Regions from separate parts of the Rhizobium indicum genome, predicted to be linked through region 2. Evidence: riboswitches for the same ligand, from Rfam matches in the RefSeq annotation. Region 2 holds a riboswitch; each other region holds the start of a gene.

Region 1 (3,270 bases), 450 kb from region 2:
GCCACGCCCAATTCGACGATCGACGATCAGCGGGACCGGCTCGACGGTATGGTGACCGCTGTGCACCAAGAAGGCGCGATGAAGCGCCGCGCCGTTGCCGCCGAGACGCTTCTCAAATGTCACCGTCTGCGTGATGCCGCCGCCCTTGCCTATAAGGGCAGCTGCTTGCCGGCCTGTTCGCTGACCATGTATTCGGCGTACCAGTCCGGCCAGTTCTCGTCGTGTTTGCCGCCGTTTCGCTTCTCGTGTTCACCGTGCGCGGTCGCCGCACGGCGCATAGCTGACGCGAGATCGGTCGAGGTCGTGAATGTCGTCCCGTCGGCGTCGATGCGTCCTGGCAGGCGCGTGGTGACTTCCTGGAACAGCCAGCCGTTGCCATCGGGATCCTTGAAGGAGGCGAAAGAACGGTAGCTGCGGTGATCGGGATCGCGGCCGGCAATGCGGAGCCGCCCGAACAGATAGGGTTCGTCCTTGCCGGCATAGACGCCGGCCGCGTCATGGAACACTTCGCTGACCTCGACGCCGCGGGCGATGAGATCGCGGCGGGCGGCCTCGATGTCGGAGACGATAAGATAGAGCCCCTGGGCGGAACCGGGGGCGGCGGCCGTGACGTTCTTGCCGAAGATGATCGCGCAGCCGGAGCCCGGCGGCGTAAACTGGATCACCCGAAAATCGGCATCATTGGCGAAGTCGGCGTCGAGCCGCCAACCCAGGCCGTCGTAAAAGCGCTTGGCGCGGTCGACATCGGAAACAGGGATGACGACGACCTCGAGCTTGGTGTCGACGGGATGTGTTTTCGGGGTCTGCATGGGGGTTTCGCTGCGCAGTGCATTGCTCATCTTAAGCTCCTTGGGGTTTTGGATGCCTTGAGAATTGCTGACGCGTGACGACCGAAGTTGACCACGGCGCGGTGAGGCCGTCGAATCAATTATTCTGTCTGATTTGACCGGTATTGGCGGATTCCGCGGCGACGCTAGGCGCGCCGCTCCCGATCCGCGGGGGTTGGCAAGGTCATGTCGATCTGAGTGGTCGACGGCGGGATTGGCCCGCCGTCTTCATCGGCTGTTGTTGTTCTGCTCGTCGAGCCGCTTTCACGCAGCGAGAGCGGCGCGGGTTTTGCCGATCGTCAGAGCCGCCTTTGCTGCCTCGCGGCCTTTCTCGACGAAATGTGCGCGGTAGATCTGCTTATGGTGCTCGGTTTCCTGATACTGATGCGGCGTCAGCGAAACCGACAGCACCGGCACACCGGTATCCATGCCGGCGCGCATCAGTCCATCGACGACGGCCTGGGCGACGAATTCGTGGCGGTAGATTCCGCCGTCGACGACGAAGGCGGCGGCAACGACCGCGGCATAGCGTCCGGTTGCCGCAAGATCGCGTGACAGCAGCGGCATCTCGAATGCGCCGGGAACATCGAACACGTCGACCTGCTCGGGCGGAATAAGCTGATGGAAGCCATCAAGGGCGCGGTCGACGATTTCGGCGTGCCAGCTGGCTTTGACGAAGGCATAGCGGGTGGGTGTCACGGTAATCTCCTTTGGCGAACAGACACATCACCCAAGGCGATCACGAACGTTCCCGACAGCCGCAAGGGCGGCAGGAACGCACGTTCTCTTTCATCCGGACTATGACCGTCGGCTCAGGCATCTCACCTGATCTGCTGACCCTTCCTGAGAAGGCGCTCGCGGGCTCGCAATCAAAATTGCATACCGCCGGTAGGGACTTTCACCCCGCCCTGAGAACGGCGCGAACAATAGGGGGAAGGTGACGGGCTGGCAATAGGTCGAAATGCATTCGCGGCGGGAGCTGGATCAGGGCTCCCGACGCGGCGATTTCGCTTGTTCGTCGATCGCGACGGGCAAGCCACTTGCGGAGGATGGGCTTGCGCCTACATGCTCCCATTGAGGACATTCACGTCAGAATAGCACGGCAGGACAGGATGCGCCGCTCCACCGGAGGCGGGCAGGGCCGTGGCAACTATGGGAGAGAGAGATGCAAGACCCCTTCGTCGTCCGCCGCGAGGCGCATATCGCGGCGCCGCCGGCCGCGGTGTTCGCGTTGATGACCGACCCGGAAAAGATCCTGCGCTGGATGGGAACGGAGGCGCAGGTCGAGCCGCAGCCCGGCGGGCTCTATCTCGTCAACGTTACCGGAGCCCGCTTTGCACGCGGCTCGTTTCGTGAGGTGGTGCCGGTTCATCGCCTTGCCTACAGCTTCGGCTGGGACGGCAGCGAGGTGGTGCCGCCGGGGTCGAGCCTGGTCGAGATCGATCTGATCGAGCAGGGAGGCGGAACGCTGCTGCGGCTCACCCATAGCGGCCTGCCGAGCGCCGAGCAATGCGCCGGCCATGCGGAGGGCTGGGCACATTATCTCGGACGGCTGACCGAGGTCGCTGCCGGGGGTGATCCGGGTCCCGACCCTTTTTACGGCAGGACATGAACAATTCTTGCGGGCGGCGGGGGCGTCTCTGAAGGCGCTTGACGTTGCGACAACAGCGGTCGGCGAGCGCTCAGACCGGCCGTGCGGAAGCGCTTCTTTTTCTCCCGCAAACATGAACGCGCAGTTCATCTCCAGTTCAATTTGGCGGTCATAAGCTGTGGACGGCTGGATTGAAATGGAGTTCTCGATGAAGGCACTTTCTATCGCGGCTGCCTTGCTCGCTGGCAGCCTCTCGTTCGGCACAGCGCAGGCGATGCCGATGGGGACAATCAATGTCCAGAGCAATATCACAACGGTCGACTACGCGTGCGGTCGCGGCTGGCATCTGACGCGCTGGGGCGAATGCCGGCGAAACTGGCGCCGCCCGCCGCCGGTCGCTTTTTACGGTGGCCCGCCGCGAGGGGGCTGGGAACGGCGTCACCGGCATTGGGATGGCCCGCGCTGGCGCCATGAGCGGCGTTGGGATCGCGACCGCCGTTGGCGGGATGATGACTAAGGGTCTCGCTTAGATGGACGAAGGCCGGAGCGATTTTCGCCCGGCCTTTTCTGATGAGACAGGTTCGCCGACGCTGAACGGCAGCGTCCTCCCGATTTGTCCGATACGGTCAGATCCTGCTGACGAGCCAGTACTTGTCGTCGATCAGCTCCTCGAGTTCGACGGGATCCTTGACGCCGAATTCGAACCATTCGACGAGTTCCTTCGCCTTGCGGCTGCTCTCCTCTGCCGTCAGCTCGACCTGATATCTTTCGCACCATCGACGAAGGATCGACGTCAGCAGCGTCATGTCATTCCCATCCAGCGGATCTTTCGGCCAGAAAATCGTACCCATC
Region 2 (3,270 bases):
GGAGATGCCGTAGCACGGACCGAAGCCGATCTCGGCCCATTGACACTTGCAGTCAACGCTGCAGGCATCGCTAACGCGAACGCAGCGGAAGAAATGGAGGAGGACCAATATCAGACGTTGATGGATATCAACCTGAAAGGCGTCTTTCTTTCCTGCCAGGCAGAGGCTCGCGCCATGCTGAAGAATGGGCGCGGCTCCATCGTCAACATCGCTTCCATGTCGGGTGTGATCGTAAACCGGGGGCTGAGCCAAGCGCACTATAACGCCTCCAAGGCGGGCGTGATCCATATGTCGAAGTCCATGGCGATGGAATGGGTCGACCGCGGCATTCGCGTCAACACCATCTCCCCCGGATACACGGCAACGCCCATGAACACCCGTCCGGAGATGGTCCACCAGACCAAGCTCTTCGAAGAGCAGACGCCGATGCAGCGCATGGCAGCGGTGGACGAGATGGTAGGCCCGGCGGTGTTTCTGCTGTCGAATGCAGCAAGTTTCGTGACCGGCGTCGATCTTCTCGTCGATGGCGGTTTCTGCTGCTGGTGATGCGATGAGAAAGCTCATTGCCGCCGCTGGAAAGTGACCGGTCTCGCTTCCTCCCTGGCTGAGATCGAGGCGCTGAAGGGACTAACGGGCAAGACGGCGTGCGATATCGCCGTCTGCCCGCCCTTCACGCCGATCGAACGGGCTGTCTAACGGACGGAGGGCTCGGGCGTCGTCATCGGCGCTAAAGGCTGCCTGAATTTGCGACAACCGGTTGAGATCCAATAATGATCGCATGGTAGGTCGCACCCAGATTTGCTGTTTATCGAGTGACACAAGGAAAGAGCATGAAACGCTTTGAGCAGAAGACTGTCGTCATTACCGGGGGCAGCCGCGGCATCGGCGCCGCCATCGCCAGACGCTTTGCGCGCGAAGGCGCCAATCTCGTCGTCTCGGCCAATGAGGAGCTGGTCCACGGCGTTGCCGAACAGATCCGAACCGAAGGCGGCAAGGCGATCTCCTTCATCGGCGATGTCACCGACAAGGCAAGCGTCACCGCCCTCTATGATGCCGCCGAGAAGGAATTCGGCTCGGTCGACGTTTCGATCCAGAATGCCGGCGTCATCACCATCGCCCGCGTCGAGGACCTGACCGAAAACGAGTGGGACAAGGTCATGGCCGTCAACACCAAGGGCGTCTTCCTCTGCGCCCAGGAGGCAATATCAAGAATGCGCAAGCACAAGCGCGGCGGCCGCATCATCAACACCGCTTCCGGCCAAGCCCGCGACGGCTTCATCTACACCCCGCATTATGCCGCCTCGAAAATGGGCGTCGTCGGAATCACCCAGAGCCTGGCCAAGGAAGTCGCGACCGAGAAGATCACCGTCAACGCCTTCTGCCCCGGCATCATCGAGACCGACATGTGGGCCTATAACGACCAGGCCTGGGGCAAGCTGCTCGGCAACTACGCCCCCGGCGAACTGATGAAGGAATGGGTCGAAGGCATCCCGATGAAACGGGCCGGCTCCGGCGAAGATGTCGCCGGCCTGGTGACCTTCCTCGCCAGCGATGACGCTGCCTATATCACCGGCCAGACGATCAATGTCGACGGCGGCCTGATCATGTCCTGATGCAGGCGCCCAAATTGCGTAGCGGTTTTGGGACAACGACATGCATCGAACAAAGAGCAAACCACGAGCGAAGTGCGGAAGGCGACACGGTCGTCGCCTCTGTGTGAACAGTGTGTCCATCGGCGTTAGGGCAGCTTTGCATTTTTGCCTGGTCGAGTGACCTTGCCATCCGCCTGTTTTTGGTCCTATCTTTGAAGTGTTCTCAGGGCGGGGTGTAATTCCCCACCGGCGGTATCAGGAGCAATCCTGGAGCCCGCGAGCGCTTCCGGCACCTCCTGTCGGAAGGTCAGCAGATCCGGTGAGATGCCGGAGCCGACGGTATAGTCCGGATGGAAGAGGACAACACGGGCAGTCGCACTCCATCCTGGAGGCGGCTGACGTTTGTTCGCCCAAGGGCAGAAGGCTCGCTCACGGATTGAGCCGAGCAGACCATGTCAGTCCGCTGACATAACCCTTGAAAGGCCAGACAGCATGACTATCGCAACAATTGAAGATGCCATATCAGCCATTGCCAGCGGCAAGATGGTCGTCGTCGTCGACGACCAGAACCGGGAAAACGAGGGCGATATCGTGGTCGCGGCCGATGCCGTCACCCCAGAAACAATCGCCTTCATGATGACCCACGCCCGTGGTCTCGTCTGCATCGCCATGGAAGGCGAGCGTCTCGATGCGCTCGACATTCCGCTGATGGTGCCCAACAACACGGAATCGCACAAAACCGCCTTCACGGTCTCGGTTGATTATCTCAAGGGCACGACGACGGGCATTTCTGCGGCGGACCGCGCCGCCACCGTCCGCGCCCTGGTCGATGATCGCGCAAAGCCCGCCGATTTCGCTCGCCCCGGCCACATCTTTCCGCTCCGCGCCAACCCCCGCGGCGTGCTCGGCCGCCCCGGCCATACAGAAGCCGCCGTCGATCTCGCCCGCCTCGCTGGAAGGGTCCCCGCCGGCGTCATCTGCGAAGTCGCCAACGACGACGGAACCATGTCCCGCCTGCCCGAACTCACGCTCTTCGCCGAACGCCATAACCTCCCCCTCGTTACCATCGAGGACCTGGTCGCCTATCTCGACCGCCAGGCGGCAAGAGACATACGCGAAGTCGCTTGATCCGTGCAAAGCGGCCAGCCCCGTCCTTCGAGGCCCCTGCGGGGCACCTCAGGATGAGGCTGGAGAGAGGGCGTGAGCAGGCTCGTCAGCCCGGGATGCCTGGAGCCTTGATCAGCCCGCCAACCACACGGCACCACAATCAGCCCTCATCCTGAGGTGCGCAGGCCAAAGGCCGGAGCCTCGAAGGACGAGGGCGGGTGGCTGGGTCCCAGACGCGCACGGCTGGTTGCCACAGCACACCATATTTCCTGCCCTATGTCCGGCTGATTGAAACGCCGCCATCGGCCAGCATCGCCGTGCCGGTCACGAAGCTCGACATGTCGGAGGCGAGGAAAAGCGCCGCATTGGCGATCTCTTCGGGTTGCGCCATGCGTTTCAGCGCATGCAGCCCCTCCACGAAGGCGAGCACCTCCGGCGTGGCATCAGGCGCGTTGGTAATGCTGGCGGGCGTGTCGGTGCCACCAGGAAGCAGTGCGTTGACGCGGATCTTCTGCGCTCCGAGTTCAGCGGCGAGCACCTGCACGAAGCCGATCAGCCCCGCCTTGCTCGC
Region 3 (3,270 bases), 920 kb from region 2:
CTTTATGGACCACTATCTGGAAGTCGAATACGACCTGTCGGATGTGATGTTCATCACGACGGCAAATACGCTGAATATTCCAGCGCCTCTGATGGATCGCATGGAGATTATCCGTATCGCCGGCTACACCGAGGATGAAAAGCGCGAAATCGCCAAGCGGCACCTGCTGCCGAAGGCCATCAAGGAACATGCGTTGCAGCCGGAAGAATTCTCGGTCAGCGACGACGCCCTGATGTCGATCAGCCAGCAGTATACCCGCGAAGCCGGCGTCCGCAACTTCGAGCGCGAGCTGATGAAACTCGCCCGCAAGGCGGTCACCGAGATCATCAAGGGCAAGACGAAGGCCGTTCACGTGACGGCTGCCAACATCTCCGACTATCTGGGCGTCCCGCGCTTCCGCCATGGCGAAGCAGAGGGCGAGGATCAGGTCGGCGTCGTGACCGGTCTTGCCTGGACGGAAGTCGGTGGCGAACTGCTGACCATCGAAGGCGTGATGATGCCGGGCAAGGGCCGCATGACCGTCACCGGCAATCTGAAGGAAGTCATGAAGGAATCGATCTCGGCAGCGGCCTCCTATGTCCGCTCGCGCGCTGTCGATTTCGGCATCGAGCCGCCGCGCTTCGACAAGAGCGATATCCACGTGCACGTGCCGGAAGGCGCGACGCCGAAGGATGGCCCCTCGGCAGGCGTCGCCATGGCAACCGCGATCGTCTCGATCATGACCGGCATTCCAGTGGACAGGCATGTGGCCATGACCGGCGAAATCACCCTTCGTGGCCGTGTGCTGCCGATCGGTGGTCTCAAGGAAAAGCTGCTCGCAGCGCTTCGCGGCGGCATCAAGAAGGTGCTGATTCCGGAGGAAAACGCCAAGGACCTGGCGGAGATTCCTGACAACGTGAAGAACAACATGGAGATCATCCCGGTATCCCGCATGGGCGAGGTGATCAAGCATGCGCTGATCCGGCGGCCGGAGCCGATCGAATGGGATGGCACGGTGGAAACGCCGGTCATCGCATCGGTCGAAGGCCTCGATGAGACAGGCGCAACCATAGCGCATTGAGTGGCCTTTGCCACATTTATGCCCAATTGGCCCAAAACACGGAAAAAGGCTGGCGGAAACGCCAGCCTTTTTTGTGAAAACGTCATGTAGACGCTTGCTTTTCCTTGATTTGCAGGGCTTTTGGGTTTTCGGCGGGCCTGATGAAACCTATTCTGCGCCTAGCTTACTTTTGAGTCGTTTCATACCATTTAGAAAGGGGTGGAAACATGAACAAGAATGAACTCGTGTCCGCAGTAGCCGAAAAGGCAGGACTGACGAAGTCTGACGCGGCTTCCGCTGTTGACGCGGTTTTCGACGTTGTCCAGGCTGAACTCAAGAACAAGGGCGACATTCGCCTCGCGGGTTTCGGCAGCTTCACCGTTTCTCATCGTGCCGCATCGAAGGGCCGTAACCCGTCGACGGGCGCTGAAGTCGACATTCCGGCTCGCAACGTGCCGAAATTCACGCCCGGCAAGGGCCTGAAGGACGCCGTCAACGGCTGATCTGAGATTATCCCACCAGCCGGAAACGAGACCGGTTGTGCAGGATTTAAGAGGGGTTCGGCTTTGCCGGACCCCTTTTGCTTTGGCGGGCCTTGCTGTCGCCCGGGCTTTAATCTACGACGTTTCTGTTCTCAGGGCGGGGTGAAACTCCCCACCGACGGTAAGGGTTTCGGCCTGAGCCCGCGAGCGCCTTCTCTCGTGTCCAAGCGGGGGAAGGGTCAGCGGATCCGGTGCGATTCCGGAGCCGACGGTTAAAGTCCGGATGGAAGAGAATGAGCGTCGGCCGTGCGAAGGGCAGGGGTTGCCCTGTGTCGCCTGTCGGGGTTCATGCGTCCTGATTTATGTTGGTCCCTTTTATGGATGAAAGACATGAATCAGACTTCCGTTGCCGTCGAGCCATCCCGCGCCGTTGTCGGGGCACTCTGGATGGTCCTTGCCGGCATTGCCTTTTCGCTTCTCAACGTCGTCACCCAATGGCTGACGATGAAGCTTGCCTTTCCCTCGGCGTCGGCAGCCTTCTGGCAATATGGCTTCGCCTTCCTGTTTTCGCTGCCGTTCCTGAAGAGGCTCGGCCTTGCGGCGATGCGCACGCGCTATCCCTGGCGTCACCTTGCGCGCGTCGTGCTTGCCGCGCTCGGCGTCGAGGCTTGGGTCGCCGGCCTTGCCGCGGTGCCGATCTGGCAGGCGATCGCACTGGTGATGACCTCGCCCTTCTTCATCATTCTGGGCGCCCGGCTTTTTCTGGGTGAGCGCGTCGGCCCGGCCCGCTGGACAGCGACGGCGGCGGGCTTCACCGGAGCGATGATCATTCTGCAGCCATGGTCTGATGGTTTTGGCTGGGCGGCTCTCTTGCCTGTGCTTTCGGCGCTGCTGTGGGGCGCCTCGTCGCTGATCACCAAGAGCCTGACAGGCATCGAACGGCCGGAGACGATCACCGTCTGGCTGCTCGTTCTGCTGACGCCGATAAACGGCGGGCTGGCGCTTGCGGCAGGCTTTGCAGTGCCGACGGGCGCAACCCTTGCTCTGTTCCTGCTGGCGGGGCTGCTGACTGCCGTAGCGCAGTATTTCCTGACGCTTGCCTATGCCGCAGCGGATGCCGCCTACGTCCAGCCGTTCGACGATCTGAAGCTGCCGTTGAACGTGCTGGCCGGTTGGCTGTTCTTCGGCTATGCGCCGGCGGGTTACCTCTGGCTGGGAGCGGCTCTCATCCTGTCTGCTTCGCTGTTCATCATGCGAAACGAGATGCGCCGGGAGCGGAAACTTGCCTGACATGATTTGACGCAAAATGCCGCATCTGTCATGCCTCTGTCATGCGGCTCCCGCAGAAAACTCATGTTTCGAATGTTCGACACATGGGGGATTTCATGACAATTTCATCGCGCAGCGCAGCGCTTGCTGCCGTGCTTCTCGCATCGGTAGCCTTTCCGGCCGCGGCCGAGCCGGTTTTCAACCGCATCGCTTCCTTCCCGGTCGCAGAGAACCTGCCGGCCGACAAGGACAAGCTTTCGGTGAGCTCCGCCGAGATCATCACCGCGACCGACGACGGCAACACGCTGATCTATAGCGACAGCCCGCTCGGCGCGATCGGCTTTATCGACATTACCGATGCCAAGGCCCCCAAGGCAGGCGGCGCGCTGATGATGGACGGCGAGCCGACTTCGGTCACCTCGAGCGCCGGCAAGGCGCTGGTTGCCGTCAACACCTCCGAAAGCAAGGCGAAGCCCTCGG

The links. Region 2 has a riboswitch for FMN ahead of ribB (3,4-dihydroxy-2-butanone-4-phosphate synthase). Riboswitches for the same ligand answer to the same signal wherever they lie in the genome.
Region 1: another riboswitch for FMN. It lies ahead of FFM53_RS22165 (6,7-dimethyl-8-ribityllumazine synthase); the one in region 2 lies ahead of ribB (3,4-dihydroxy-2-butanone-4-phosphate synthase).
Region 3: another riboswitch for FMN. It lies ahead of ribN (riboflavin transporter RibN); the one in region 2 lies ahead of ribB (3,4-dihydroxy-2-butanone-4-phosphate synthase).

The regions. Positions count from the first base shown of each region.
Region 1 is NZ_CP054021.1:4,560,746-4,564,015, forward strand. Features, by position in the region: gene FFM53_RS22155 (hypothetical protein) at 1-123, opposite strand, end outside; gene FFM53_RS22160 (VOC family protein) at 150-839, opposite strand; gene FFM53_RS22165 (6,7-dimethyl-8-ribityllumazine synthase) at 1,092-1,526, opposite strand; FMN riboswitch at 1,605-1,747, opposite strand; gene FFM53_RS22170 (SRPBCC family protein) at 1,993-2,439, shown strand; gene FFM53_RS22175 (GCG_CRPN prefix-to-repeats domain-containing protein) at 2,627-2,935, shown strand; gene FFM53_RS22180 (hypothetical protein) at 3,045-3,269, opposite strand.
Region 2 is NZ_CP054021.1:5,014,303-5,017,572, reverse strand. Features, by position in the region: gene FFM53_RS24405 (SDR family oxidoreductase) at 1-546, shown strand, start outside; gene FFM53_RS24400 (glucose 1-dehydrogenase) at 831-1,613, shown strand; FMN riboswitch at 1,808-1,958, shown strand; gene ribB (3,4-dihydroxy-2-butanone-4-phosphate synthase) at 2,085-2,720, shown strand; gene FFM53_RS24390 (SDR family oxidoreductase) at 2,974-3,270, opposite strand, start outside.
Region 3 is NZ_CP054021.1:906,187-909,456, reverse strand. Features, by position in the region: gene lon (endopeptidase La) at 1-1,060, shown strand, start outside; gene hupB (DNA-binding protein HupB) at 1,267-1,542, shown strand; FMN riboswitch at 1,666-1,820, shown strand; gene ribN (riboflavin transporter RibN) at 1,903-2,811, shown strand; gene FFM53_RS04490 (esterase-like activity of phytase family protein) at 2,895-3,270, shown strand, end outside.